DNA from 3 places in the Streptomyces sp. JW3 genome. Region 1 is predicted to be linked to each of the others. Evidence: riboswitches for the same ligand, from Rfam matches in the RefSeq annotation. Region 1 holds a riboswitch; each other region holds the start of a gene.

The links. Region 1 has a riboswitch for cobalamin ahead of ACTT8P_RS13695 (ABC transporter substrate-binding protein). Riboswitches for the same ligand answer to the same signal wherever they lie in the genome.
Region 2: another riboswitch for cobalamin. It lies ahead of ACTT8P_RS28100 (ABC transporter substrate-binding protein); the one in region 1 lies ahead of ACTT8P_RS13695 (ABC transporter substrate-binding protein).
Region 3: another riboswitch for cobalamin. It lies ahead of ACTT8P_RS23575 (cobalamin biosynthesis protein); the one in region 1 lies ahead of ACTT8P_RS13695 (ABC transporter substrate-binding protein).

What each region holds. Positions count from the first base shown of each region.
Region 1 covers NZ_JBQOUX010000026.1:25,918-30,441, forward strand. Annotated here, with positions in the region: gene ACTT8P_RS13690 (ABC transporter substrate-binding protein) at 1-1,455, opposite strand, end outside; cobalamin riboswitch at 1,560-1,751, shown strand; partial or broken gene ACTT8P_RS13695 (ABC transporter substrate-binding protein) at 2,116-2,691, shown strand; gene ACTT8P_RS13700 (PepSY-associated TM helix domain-containing protein) at 2,889-4,358, shown strand; gene ACTT8P_RS13705 (DUF5134 domain-containing protein) at 4,355-4,524, shown strand, end outside.
Region 2 covers NZ_JBQOUX010000085.1:13,523-18,046, forward strand. Annotated here, with positions in the region: gene ACTT8P_RS28095 (FecCD family ABC transporter permease) at 1-568, opposite strand, end outside; gene ACTT8P_RS28100 (ABC transporter substrate-binding protein) at 565-1,608, opposite strand; cobalamin riboswitch at 1,663-1,869, opposite strand; gene ACTT8P_RS28105 (acyltransferase domain-containing protein) at 1,864-2,838, opposite strand; gene ACTT8P_RS28110 (beta-ketoacyl-[acyl-carrier-protein] synthase family protein) at 3,036-4,313, opposite strand; gene ACTT8P_RS28115 (acyl carrier protein) at 4,322-4,524, opposite strand, start outside.
Region 3 covers NZ_JBQOUX010000061.1:22,782-27,305, reverse strand. Annotated here, with positions in the region: gene ACTT8P_RS23580 (cobyric acid synthase) at 1-1,289, opposite strand, end outside; gene ACTT8P_RS23575 (cobalamin biosynthesis protein) at 1,286-2,275, opposite strand; cobalamin riboswitch at 2,382-2,521, opposite strand; gene ACTT8P_RS23570 (hypothetical protein) at 2,856-3,077, opposite strand; gene ACTT8P_RS23565 (anion permease) at 3,110-4,408, opposite strand.

The DNA of each region.
Region 1 (4,524 bases):
GACGGCGTTCAGCCACTCGGGATGCCCCCACAGCACCAGACCGCCCTGATCGCGCAGGGTGGTCTGCACCGACCGGTACCGGGCGGTGCGCTCGTCGTCGTCGACGACGGCCCGCGCGGCGGTGAAGGCGTCGTCGAAGTCGTCGTGCTGCCAGGCGGACTGGTTCTGCGGGGCGTCGGTGAGCAGCCGTTCGCTGATGTAGGTGGGGATCGTCATGGCACCGCACCGGTGGTTGGTGACGGTGCCCTTGGCCAGCGCGTCCGTGAAGTACGACTCCGGCGGCCCGTTGACGACCTCCACCTTCAACCCGGCCTCCCCGGCCTGCTCGGTGAACAGGTGGGCGGCCTGCGCGAAGCCGTCGGCGGCGGTGGAGGTGTAGAAGGTGACCTTCTTGTTGTACAGACCGGTGCGCTTGAGAAGCCGGCGGGCCTGCGCCACGTCCCGCTCGCGCTGCTCCAGGCCGTCGGGGTAGTAGGTGTAACCCTTGCCGTACAGGTCGTTGCCGAGCTCGGCACGGCCCGAGCAGACCACCTCCACCAGCCGCTTGCGGTCCACGAGCAGCTTGACCGCCATCGCCGCGTCCGGGTCGTCGAACGGCGCCCGGTCCGTCTTCAGCGCGAACCCCTGCACACCGCTGCGCTCGGTCGCCACCACCCGCACCCGGCTGTCATGGGCGACCGTACGGGCGAAGGTGGGTGTCATCTCGTGCGCGAAGTGCACCTCACCGCTGCGGACGGCGGCGGCGCGGGCCTCGGACTCGGCGGACAGGATACGTATCACGTCCAGGTGCGGGGCGCCGTTCCAGTGGTCGTCGAAGCGGCGGCCGGTGAAGGTGCGCCCGGCCGTGAAGGCGACGAACCGGAACGGGCCGGTACCGACGGGCTTCGCCGGATCGTCCCAGCCGTCCCGGACGATCGGCGTGCCGGTCATCGCCAGCTGGCTGGGCAGCTCCGCGTCGGGCCGGTCGAGAGTGATCACCACGCCTCGCTTGCCGACCTTGCGGCAGTTGGCCAGATCGATGTGGGACAGGGAGTTCTTCGCCAAGTGGTCCGCGGCGTCCGGGTCGAGGATGCGGGACAGGCTGTACAGCACGTCGTCCGCACCGAGCACGTGCCCGTCGTGGAATCGGGCCTCGCGCAGCTCGAACCGCCACACTCGGGCCGCGTCGTCACTGGACCAGGAACGCGCCAGGCGCGGGACCGGCCGCAGGGCCGAGTCCAGCTCCACCAGCTTGTCGAAGACGGCCTTGTGCCGGGCGATGTCCACGAACTGCCGCTGCGCGTGCGGGTCCATGGTCTCCTTCACCCCGGCGCCGGGGAAGGCGGCGCTCAACGTGCCGCCCTTCTTCGGCGTGGAGGAAGCGGAACCGGCGGACGAGCAGCCGGGAAGCAGCAGCCCGGCGCCGGTCGCGGCCGCCGCGGCGAGCACACTCCGGCGAGTGGGGGTGACCGGCATGTGGGCGTACCTTCCTGCCTGTTGGGTTCCGGAATCACGGCACACGCATCCAATCCGTAATTGCAAGCTATGTGCAAGAGGGGTCGTTGTGGAACTGATCACTCAACTCCGCGTTGTCGTCGGGCATGATGCGCGGCGTACCCACGAGCGACGGGAACCAGGAAGCCGGTGCGAATCCGGCGCGGTCCCGCCACTGTGACCGGGGAGCGAACCCCACACGCCGCGGCCGCCCGGCCGGAAGGCGCGGCGAGCGGTGATCCGGCAGCCAGGAGACTGGCCCGTCGCCCTCACCGACCGTCCGGGGCGTGGACTCCCCAGGAGGAGGCGCGTGATGCGTGTCGGGAACCGGCGTACGGCCGGCGCGTCCGTCTGCCCTGGACCACCTTCGGCGACCAGGGGAAGGCCCCGCAGACATGACGTCCTCCTTCGCACGCCGCCGCCTGGTCACCGGGCCAGGTGCCCTCGTCGCCGGCGCCGCCCTCGCCAGCTGCTCCTCCGGTGGCGGTGACGGCGGCGGCTCGTCGGGCGGCCGCCGGTTGCGGGCCGCGTTCAGTGCCGGCGGCTCGCAGGAGACCCTCGACCCGCACATCTCCTCGCTCTTCGTCGACCAGGCCCGCGCCAAAGCCCTGTTCGAACAGCGTCCTGACGTACAAGGACGACATGTCCGTGCAGGCCCGGCTCGCAGAGCGCTGGGAGAGCGACCGGTCCGGCAGCCGCTGGACGATACGGCTGCGCTCCGCCGCCCGCTTCCACGACGGCGGCCAGGTCACCGCCGCCGACGTGCTGTGGAACTACCGGCGCATAGCCGACCCCGCCACCGGTGCCTCCGCCCAGCAGCTGTTCACCCGGGTCGACTTCGGCGCGAGCACCGCCAAGGCCGCGAGCTGACCCTCGTACCGAAGGAGCCCGACTTCGAGTTCCCCGCCGCTCCTGGCGCCTCCGGCACCGAGATCGTCCCCGAGGATACGAAGGACTTCACGAAGCCCGTCGGCTCCGGGCCCTTCCGGGTACCGCTCCTTCACGCCGGGCGGCAACGCCCTGTTCACCGCGTGGGGCGACCACTGGGGCGGCGGCCCGCGCGTCGAGAAACTGAAGTTCGTGCCCGTCAACGACGAACGGGCCCGGCTCAACGCCCTGCTGTCCGGGCAGGTGCACTACGCCCATGATCTGACGGCGTCCTCCGCGAGCCGCGTCGCCGACCGGGACGGGTTCGCCGTGCTGCGCAGCAACCCATGACAGGGCCCTCATCGCGCCGGTGGCCCAGCGTCGGCTGCGAGTCGCCGACGGACGGGCCGAGGAGCGCGCCACGCCCACGCCTGACGAGTTGACGTGACGCCAGTCACAACATCGTGGGGAACTCCCGCCGTCACGCGCCCGACTACTGCACCGGACGACCGAAGACGGCGGTAGCCGTTCCGGCAGAGAGGACCGTCATGACGGAGAGCCGTGCGGCGCGGGAGACGACCAGTGCCACCACCACGGAGCCGCCGCCGGGCGCGCCGGACCCGGAACCGGCACCCGCGTCGTCCGGGAAACAGGTCACGGCCGCACCGGCCATGTCCTGGAACGCCCTGCGCCCACTGCTGCTGCGACTGCACTTCTACGCGGGTGTCCTCATCGGCCCGTTCCTGCTCGTCGCGGCGGTCACCGGGCTGCTGTACACGGCGACACCCCAGATAGAGGCGATCGTCTACCGGCACGAACTGCACGTGACCCCCGAGGGCGAGCCCGACGCGCTGTCGGCGCAGGTGGCCGCCGCGCGCGAGGCGGTACCCGAGGGGACGCTGGTGTCGGTGACCCCGGCGCCCGGCCGGGACGACAGCACCAGGGTCGTCTTCGAGAAACCCGGGCTGCCGGACAACTGCACGCAGACCGCGTTCGTGAACCCGTACACCAGTGAAGTACTGGGTCAGGAACGCACCTTCGCCGGCTGGTGGATGCCGGTGCGGGCCTGGGTGGACGGCCTGCACCGGCACCTCAACGTCGGCGAACCCGGGCGGGTCTACAGCGAGATCGCCGCGAGCTGGCTGTGGGTGGAGATACTCGGCGGCCTCGCCCTGTGGCTGACGACCCCCCGCGCCCACAACCGCGTCCGGCGGGTGTTCGTCCCGCAGCGCGGGCCGAAGGGACGCAAGCGCACCATGTCCTGGCACGCCGTGGTCGGTGTGTGGGCCTCGGTCGGTCTGCTCGGGCTGTCCGTCACCGGCATGACCTGGTCCACGTACGCGGGAGCGAGCATCGGGGAGATCCAGTCGGCGTTGGCAGGACCCAGCCCGGCCCTCGCCACGGACCTGCCCACCGCCGGGAAGAACTCCGGCACCGGGTCGGGGCCGGCGGCCGACGTCGGCATCGACGCGGTCGTGGCCTCCGCGCACGAGGCCGGACTGCGCGGAGTGATGAATGTGTCGCCGCCGACGAAGGACCAGGTCACGTACGTGGTCAAGGAGAACACCCGCAGTTGGCCCGAGCGCCATGACACCGTGGCTGTCGACCCCGCCACCGGCGAGGTCACGGACCGCACGTACTGGGCCGACTACCCGTTCCTCGCCAAGTTGACCAGCTGGGGCATCGATGCCCACATGGGCCTGCTGTTCGGCCTGGCCAACCAGATCGTCCTCGCCCTGCTCGCCATCGCCCTCATCGGCATGCTCCTGTGGGGCTACCGCATGTGGTGGCTGCGCAGGCCCACCCGCACCGAGGGGCTCGCACTCGGGAGGGCGCCCGCACGCGGGGCCTGGCGGCGGCTGCCGGGCCGGTTCCTCGCACCCGCCGTCCTGGTCACCGCCGTGATCGGCTACTACCTACCGCTGTTCGGCCTGCCCCTGCTGGGCTTCCTCGCCGTCGACCTGGTCGCCGGCTCCCTGCGCCGGCGCCGTGCCGCCCGGACGGGGGCGTCCGCATGATCAACGCGACCGGTCTGAGGTGGATCCTCACAGCCCTGTTCGTCCTGCCCACCCTTTACGCGCTGTGGCTCGCGGCGACATCGGGCCGCTCGGTACCCAGCCGGGTGGGTCACCTCCTGCACGCCGTCATGGGCGCCGCGATGGCGGCGATGACCTGGCCCTGGGG
Region 2 (4,524 bases), on a different contig from region 1:
ACATCACGCCCCGGGTGGTCTCGGCGTCCGCCGACGTCAGTACCGTGAACGAGGTCAGCGCGGAGAACAGCTGCATGGCGGCCACCCCGGACAGCACGACCCGGTCGACGCTGCCGCCGAGGCTGTGGCTGAGCAGCAGCACCAGCGCGAAGGAGACCAGGGCGCCGACGAACGCCCCGGCGGACAGCGACACCGCTCCCCCGCCCACGCCGAGCACGATCACCGCGACCGCGCCGGTCGAGGCGCCGGAGGAGACGCCGAGGACGAACGGGTCGGCCAGCGGGTTGCGCAGCAGGGACTGCATGACCGCCCCGCACAGCGCGAGGCCCGCGCCGCACACCGCGGCCAGCAGGGTGCGCGGCATCCGCAGGTCCCACACGATGCCGTCGCGCAGCGGGGCCAGCGCGCCCTCGCCCAGCCCCAGATGGGCGGCGACCGAGGCCCAGACGTCGGCCGTGGAGATGTCGGCCGGTCCGATGGTCACCGCGACGGCGACCGACACCACGAGCGCGGCCAGTCCGGCCGCGGTGAGCAAGGGGGTCCGGAGGCCGGCCGGTATGCCGCTCACTTGGCGAACCCGAGGTCCCGCAGCCCTTCGGCCACCTTCTCGATGCCCTCCACGGTGCGGATGGACGGGTTCATCGCCTGCCCGCTGAGCAGCACGTACCGCTTCTTCCGCACGGCTGTGAGGTTGCGGGTGGCCGGGTTGGTCTCCAGGAACTCGATCTTGGCTGCGGCGGTCTCCGCGGTCTGCGACTTCCGGGTCAGGTCGCCGAGGACGATGACGTCGGGGTCGCGGTCGGCGACGGTCTCCCAGTTGATCTGGGGCCATTCGTCGTGGGTGTCGGAGAAGACGTTCCGGGCGCCGAGGGCGCGGGTGATGGCGCCGGGGGCACCGCAGCACCCGGCGAGGTAGGGCGCCTGGGAGTTGGCGAACCAGTACATGAGGGAGACGTCGGACACCGCCAGACCGTCCGTGGCCGCACGGACCCGTTCCTTGAGCCGCTTCACGAGCGCGTCGCCGCGCTGGTCGACGCCGAAGGCGCGGGCCAGGTCGTGTATCTCGCCGTACACCGTGCCGAGGGTGAGCGGGGTGGCGCGGGAGCCGTCGCCGCCGCTGTCGTTGTCCTTGCCGGCGCCGCAGTCGGCCGGGGAGACGTACGTCGGCACGCCCAGCTTCTCGAACTGTTCGCGGGTGGCGACCCCGCCGGTGCCGAGCGTGGAGACGAAGGAGGCGGTGACGAAGTCGGGTCCGGCGTCCAGGACCTTCTCGAAGGAGGGGGCGTTGTCGGCCAGCCGGGGCACCCCGGCGTTCGCCTTCGCCAGGTCCTTCGGCACCGGGTCGGTCCAGGTGGCGGTGCCGGCCAGCCGGTCGGCGAGTCCGAGGGAGAGGAGGATCTCGGTGCTGCCCTGGTTGAGGGAGACGGCGTGCCTCGGCGCCGACTTCAGGGTGACGGTGTGGCCGCAGTTCTGGAGGGTCACCGGGTATCCGGCGGCGGAGGCGCCTGCGGACGTCCCCTGCGTTCCGGCGGTGCCGCACGCGGTGAGCAGCAGCAGGCAGGTGGACAGGAGCGCGGCGGAACGGGGGGTGGAACGGAGCACGGGCATGCCTCGGGTGTCGGGGCTCTGGACGCGGAGCCTGGCCTGTGGTCGACCTCCGCGCGGGGCGCGGAGGTGCCAGCAGGTCTTCGGACTCGGGTTCGTCCGGACGAGGCGCCTTCCCAGGACGGTGCCCCGCCGTCGCGCGGTGCTCGTCCCAGTGGCATCAGTGCCCCGCCCGTCCCCCTCACCGCTGCGCGTCAGTTCCGGATTCGCACCGGATTCCCTGACCACCGGGGTGGTGGCGTGACTGGCCCCGACAGACTACCAAGCACCCTGGCCGGGGCGGTGCGGCGGGGCGACGGCGGCCAGCCGCTGCCGTATCCGCTCCGCGCCGACCGGGGTGCGCAGCGGCGCGGCGGTCGCGCAGCCCGGCAGTCCGACCTTGACCAGGGCGCTCAGCAGAGCCCGGGGGCCGCTGTCGATGTAGGTGGTGAAACCGGCCCCGCGCAGGGCGCGCAGGGCGCGGTGCAGGGCCATGGGTTCGGTGAGGTGGGCGGCGGCGGCGGTGCGCAGTTGGGCGGGGGTCGCGGCCCAGCGCCCCGCCGTGGTGTGCACGGCGAGCGCGGGCCGGGCGATCGGCTGGGCCCGCAGCAGCCCGCGGAAGGACCGGTGCACCTCCCCCAGCAGCGGATGGTGGAAGGCGGTGCGGCTGGCCAGCCGGGTCACCCGGTGCCCGCCGTCCAGCAGCGCCCGCTCCAGGTGCGCGAGCTGGGCGTCGGGGCCGGCGAGGACCACCTGGGCGGGCGCGTTGCGGGCGGCGATCCGGACCTGCGCGGTGCCACAGGTACGGATCAGGCGGGCCGCCCGGTCGGCGTCGGCGTCGGTGGCCACCATGCCGGCCGCCGGCAGTCCGGCGGTCCGCAGCAGCCGGTCCCGGACGCGCAGCAGTTGGACGCCCTGGCGCACCGTGACGGCCCCCGCGACGGTGAGGGCCGCCAGGTCTCCGACGCTGTGCCCGAGGACCGCGTCGACCCGGGGGCCGGCCAGGTCCAGCAGGACGGTGGCGGCGGCCACCACCGCGGCGTACGTGGCCAGGTCGAAGCCGAGGGGGTCCGTGCGCAGGAGTTCCTCGGGGCCGGGGGCGTCCTCCTCGGTGAGGAGCCGGCCGACGGGCAGGGCGCCGGGGCGGCGGCCTGGCGCGTGGGCGTCCACGGTCGCCAGCACCTCGGCGACCGCGGGCACCTCGCGCAGGTGGCGCAGGGCGCCGGGGAGGTAGGCGCCCTGGCCGGGACACATCAGTACGGTGCGGGGCCGATCCGCCGGCACCGCACCGCCGGCGGCGCTCAGGGGGAGAGCGGCGGTGGGCGGACCGCTCGCGGAACGGACGCCGGCGGGCGACCCGCTCGTGGTACGGCCGCTCACCGGCGGGCCGCTCACCGGATGTTGACTCAGGGAACGTTGCTGCATGGGACGCTGCCTCATGGGGCGTTGGCTCATGAACCGGTCGTGAAGGCCAGCGCGACGTTGTGTCCGCCGAAACCAATGCTGGTGCTGAGGGCCGCCAGCGGTCCCGCCGGCAGGGGTTCGGGGTCGCGGCCGACCACGTTCAGCTCGATCGCCGGGTCCACGCGTTCCAAGCTGCGGGTGGGCGGCGCGGTTCTGTCCCGCAGGGCGAGGACGGTGGTGACCGCCTCGATGGCACCGGCGGCGCCCAGCGTGTGCCCGAGGGCCGCCTTGGTCGCGCTGACCGTCACGTCGTCCAGCACCTTCCCGAACGCCATGTGCAGCGCCTGCGCCTCGCTGAGGTCGCCGACCGGCGTCGAGGTGGCATGCGCGTTGACGTGCCGGACCTCCTCCGGGAAGAGCCCCGCGTCACCGAGGGCGGCGGTCACGGCGGCCGCGCAGCCCGTCCCGCCCGGCGCCGGCTGGGCGACGTGGTGGCTGTCGTTGGTGATGCCGGCGCCGGTCAGCCGGCAGTGCACCCGGGCACCGCGGGCCGCCGCGTGCCCGGCGCTCTCCACCACGAGGATGCCGGCCCCCTCCCCCATCACGAAGCCGTCGCGGTCGGCGTCGAAGGGACGGGACGCCCGCTCGGGGTCGTCGCACCGCCGGGACAGGGCCCGCAGCCGGGCGAACCCGGCGAAGATCAGCGGATGCAGACCGGCCTCCGCGCCGCCCGCGATCACCACGTCGGCGCGGTCCTGACGGATCAGGGCGAGGGCCTGGGCGAGCGCCTCCGCGCCGGACGCGCAGGCACTGACCGGGGTGTGCACGCCGGAGGTGGCGCCGACCAAAAGCCCCACCTCGGCGGCGGCGTGGTTGGGCAGCATGACCGGGATGGCCCGGGGGCTGACCCGGTCCGGGCCGCCCGTCTCCAGTCTGCGGTTCTGGTCCAGGATGCTGAGGAACCCGCCCAGCCCCACCCCGACGACGACCACCACCCGCGAGCCGCTCCCGGCGAGTGCCTTGCCGTCGGGCAGTCCGGCGTCGCTCAGTGCCTCCCGCGCGGCGACCAGGGCGAACTGCGCGGAACGGTCGCAGTGCGCGGCCTTCGCGGGGGACAGCACCGAGCCGGGGTCCACGGCGGCGGGTGCCGCGAGATAGACCTGGGACGGTCCGTCCGGCGGACCGTAGTCGATGCTCTCGACACCGCAGGCGCCGCCCAGCAGCGCCGCCCAGGTGGACGGGACGTCACCGCCCAGTGCCGTGGTCATGCCCAGCCCCGTGACGACCGCGGCGGCCGGCGCGCCGCGGTCCGGCGCCGCCCTCAACTGTGGGCTCACGCGGCGCCGCCGGCCGGGGCGGGGACCAAGGAGGAGAGATGGTCGACGATCTCACGGACCGTGGTCAGCCGCGCCGCGTCGTCCACCGGCACCTGGACCTGCCAGCGGTCCTCGATCGCGGCGACCAGTTCCAGCAGCGCCAGTGAGTCGACGCCGAGGTCGTCCTTCAGGACGCTGTCGTAACCGACCTCCTCGGCGG
Region 3 (4,524 bases), on a different contig from region 1:
GTGCCCCAGGTCTGGCCGACCCGGCAGCCGTCGAGGCTGTGTCCTTGGTCATCGGAGATGAACGGGTCACCGCCCTCTATGGACGCGACCCCGTGATGGATTTCGTACCCCTCGACCCGCTCCCCGAGGGCCTCGCCCACCGGCCGGGTGAGGGTCTTCGCGCGGGCGAACCGCACCCGCACCGGCAGCACGCCGAGCCCGGCCACGTGCCCGGCGCGCGACTCGACGTCGTCCTCGATGTGCTCCCCGAGGAGCTGGAAGCCGCCGCAGATGCCGAGCACGGGGCGGCCCTCGGCGGCCCGGCGGGCCAGCGCGTCCGCGAGCCCCCGTTCCCGCAGCCACGCAAGGGCCCGGACCGTCCCCCGCGTCCCCGGCACCACGGCCAGGTCCGCGTCGGCCAGTTCCTCCGGCCGGTCCACGAACCGCACCACGACCCCGGGTTCGGCGGCGAGCGCGTCCACGTCCGTGAAGTTGGACATCAGCGGGACCGCGCAGACGGCGACCCGCAGCACGTCCGCGCCGACCGGGGCGGCGACCCGGGACTCCCGGACGGCACCGCGCAGCGACACCGCCATCCCGTCCTCCTCGTCGATGCCGAGCCCGTGCCGGTACGGCAGCACTCCGTACGTCTGCCGCCCGGTGAGCCCGTGCAGCATGTCGAGGCCCGGTTCCAGCAGCGACACATCGCCCCGGAACTTGTTCACCAGGAACCCCGCGACCAACGCCTGGTCTTCGGGCGCGAGCAGCGCGACGGTGCCGAAGAAGGAGGCGAAGACACCGCCCCGGTCGATGTCCCCGACGACGAGGACGGGCAGCCCGGCGCCGCGCGCGATCCCCATGTTCACGATGTCGGTCCGGCGCAGGTTGATCTCCGCCGGGCTGCCCGCCCCCTCACAGATCACCGCGTCATACGTGCCCCGCAGTTCGGCCAGGCACTCCAGCACGGTGCCGAGCAACTGCCGCTGCCGTCCGCCGTGGTAGCCGCGGGCGCTCAGCTCGCCGACCGGCTTGCCGAGCAGCACGACCTGGCTGCTCTGCTCGCCGCCGGGCTTGAGCAGCACGGGGTTCATCAGCGCGGTCGGCTCCACCCGGCACGCCTGCGCCTGCATGGCCTGCGCCCGCCCGATCTCCGCGCCCTCCCGGGTCACGAACGAGTTGAGCGACATGTTCTGCGCCTTGAACGGCGCCACCTTCACGCCCTGCCGCACCAGCCACCGGCAGATCCCGGCGGTCACGACGCTCTTGCCGGCGTCGGAGGTGGTACCGGCGACGAGCAGACCGCCGTTCACGCGGCACGTCCTTTCAACAGCAGCCGTGCCGCTGCGATTCGTGTCCCTGCGATCCGTGCGCCCGCGATCCGTGCCCCCGCGCACACGCCGAGCGCGAGCCAGCTCACGCGCCGGGACAGCCGTACCGCCCGGTCGATGTCAGCGGCGCGCACAGCCCGGCCGTGCGCCCCGTTGAGGACGGGCCGGTGCTCGACCCGGCCGCCGTACGCCAGCGTCCCGCCCAGCCGCACCCCGAGGGCGCCCGCGAACGACGCCTCCACCGGCCCGGCGTTGGGGCTCGGATGCCGGCCGGCGTCGGCCCGCCAGGCCCGTACGGCACCCCGGGGATCGCCGCCGGCCACGGCGGCCAGTACGGCGGTCAGCCGGGCGCCCGGCCAGCCGGCCACGTCGTCCAGCCGGGCCGAGGCCCAGCCGTAGCGCCGGTGGCGCGGCGACTTGTGGCCGACCATGGCGTCGAGGGTGTTGACGGCCCGGAAGCCGAGCAGTCCCGGCACCCCGGCCACGGCCCCCCACACCAGCGCGCCCACCACCGCGTCGGAGGTGTTCTCGGCGACGGACTCCACCACCGCCCGGGCGATCCCGTCGGCGTCCAGTGCCTGCGGGTCCCGCCCGCACAGGTGCGGCAGCCGCTCCCGGGCGCCCTCGACGTCCCCGGCGGCCAGCGCGTGTCCGATCGCGGACGCCTCCCGGGCCAGCGAGGTGCCGCCGACCACGGCCCAGGTCGCGGCGGCGGTCAGCGTGAGGGCGGCGGTGGGGGAGGGGCGTACGGCGCGGGCGGCCACGGCGCCCAGGGCGACCGCGCCACCGGCGCACACGGCGGTGTGCAGGGCGCCCACGCCCCGGTGGTCCCGCCACAGCAGTTGTTCGACGGCACCGGCCGCGCGGCCGAACACGGCGACCGGATGCCCGCGGCGGGGATCGCCGAGGAGCAGGTCACCGAGGAGGCCGGCGGTGGCGCCGTACGCGAAGACGCGTCCGGCACGCACGGGGCGTCAGCCGGTCACACGATCGGAGACGGAGGAACCGGGCCTGTGGTCTGAACGGCAGCCGAGCATCGCGTTATGTCCTCACTCAGGGTGTCCACGCCCTGGTTCGACGAGACCGGCGGTGAGAGTTCCTGACTCCCGGGGAGCACTCCCCGGTCACAGTGGCGGGACCGCGCCGGATTCGCACCGGGCTTCCTCTCCTGCCGCCGTACATGGCCCCGGAAGTCCACCACGTGCCGAGAACACCCGTCAACTTGCCGTTGACCTGCGACGGAGGAGCGCGGGCGGCCGCACGGCGGCCGGTGCGGGCCGAAACAGCCCGGTGCGGGTCCGGATTCCCCTGCCTGGACTCGGACATGACGACGGGAGCCGGATCCGCCGCTGAGGGGGTCGGGGTGGCCGACGACACATCCGGAGCCGGGCCGTCACCGCCGGTCGGCCCCGTGGCGGGGGAAGCGACAGGGCCCCGGCAGGGCGGTCGCACGCCCCGGAACGCGTCAGCGCCCGGCGCACGCGGGGTGCGCCGGGCGCTGTGCGGTTCCGTCGAGTGTCGCGGTCCGGCCGAGGGCTGCTCTTGCCCTCAGGCCACGATCAGATAGATCCCGTACGCCACCGCCGCCGCGCACGCCGCGAAGCAGACGTACGCGCCGGTGACCGCGAGGCCCGCCGAGCCGCCCTGCGCGGCGGCCCGCTCCTGGCGGGAGAGACCGGCGATGCCGAGGGTGAACAGGGCCACCAGGGCGACGGTGGCCACGAGGCCGACGCCGAAGACGGAGCCGAGGGCTGCCCAGTCGATGTGCATGCTGCTTCTCTTCCTTCCGGCCCGGCCGGGACTCAGACGGGGGTGGCGGCCGAACGGGCCGGGGCGTCGGGGACGTCGGTGGGCTGGGCCGGGATGGCCGCCGCGAGGCCCTCGACCGGGGGAAGACCACCGGGGGCGTCGAGACCGTCGCGACCGTCGGCCGGAGTGCCCACCGGCGGCGGGGCCACGGCGGCCACCGCCGCGGTCAGCACGCCGGCCGGTTCCGCGCCGTCGGGGACGGCGACGTTGGTGTGGTCGACGACCTCGCGCCGGGAGATCCGCCAGATCGCGAAGCTCGCGGCGACCAGCAGCACCGCGACCAGCGCCGTGCCCCAGTCGCCCAGCGAGCAGACCCACTCGGCGAGCGCGGCGACCAGGGCCGCGGCCGGCAGCGTCAGCACCCAGGCGACGACCATCCGGGTCGCCGTGGACCAGCGCACCACACCGCCCTTGCGGCCGAGGCCCGCGCCCATCACCGAACCGGAGACCGAGTGCGTGGTGGAGAGGGAGAAGCCGAGGTGGGAGGAGGCCAGGATGACCGTCGCGGCGCTGGTCTGGGCGGCGAAGCCCTGCTGCGGCTGGAGGTCGGTCAGGCCCTTGCCCATGGTGCGGATGATCCGCCAGCCGCCGAGGTAGGTGCCCATCGCGATGGCCAGGCCCGCGCACAGGATGACCCAGACCGGCGGGTCGGAGTCCGGGGCGAGAGCGCCGCCGGCCACCAGGGCGAGGGTGATGATGCCCATCGTCTTCTGGGCGTCGTTGGTGCCGTGCGCCAGCGAGACCAGCCCGGCCGAGGCGATCTGCCCGGCCCGGTAGCCCTTCTCGGCCGCCTTGCCGTCGGCCCCGCGGCCCAGCCGGTACGACAGCCGGGTGGCGACCAGGGCGGCGACGCCCGCCACCACCGGGGCGGCGACCGCCGGGAGCAGCACCTTGGTGACGAGCACGTCGCCGTGCACCGCGCCGACGCCCGCCGAGGCGATCGCGGCGCCGATCAGACCGCCCATGAGGGCGTGCGAGGAACTGGACGGCAGCCCGACCAGCCAGGTCAGCAGGTTCCAGAGGATCGCGCCGACCAGGGCGGCGAAGATGACCTCGGGACGGATGCCGCTCTCGTCGACGAGACCCTTGGAGATCGTGTTGGCGACCTCCACGGAGAGGAAGGCGCCCACGAGGTTCAGCACGGCGGACATGGCCACCGCGACCTTGGGCTTGAGCGCACCGGTCGAAATGGTCGTTGCCATCGCGTTCGCGGTGTCGTGGAAACCGTTCGTGAAATCAAACGCGAGTGCGGTCACCACCACAATCGCGAGGATCAGCGAGAAGCTTTCCATTTACCCAGGCAATCGTTCGAGGTCATTGGCTGGACGAACGTAGGCAACCAGGGTGAACGGAAGATGAACTGAGGGGGGCTTCACGGTGTCCGGAATCGAAGCCACCGCTCCCCTCG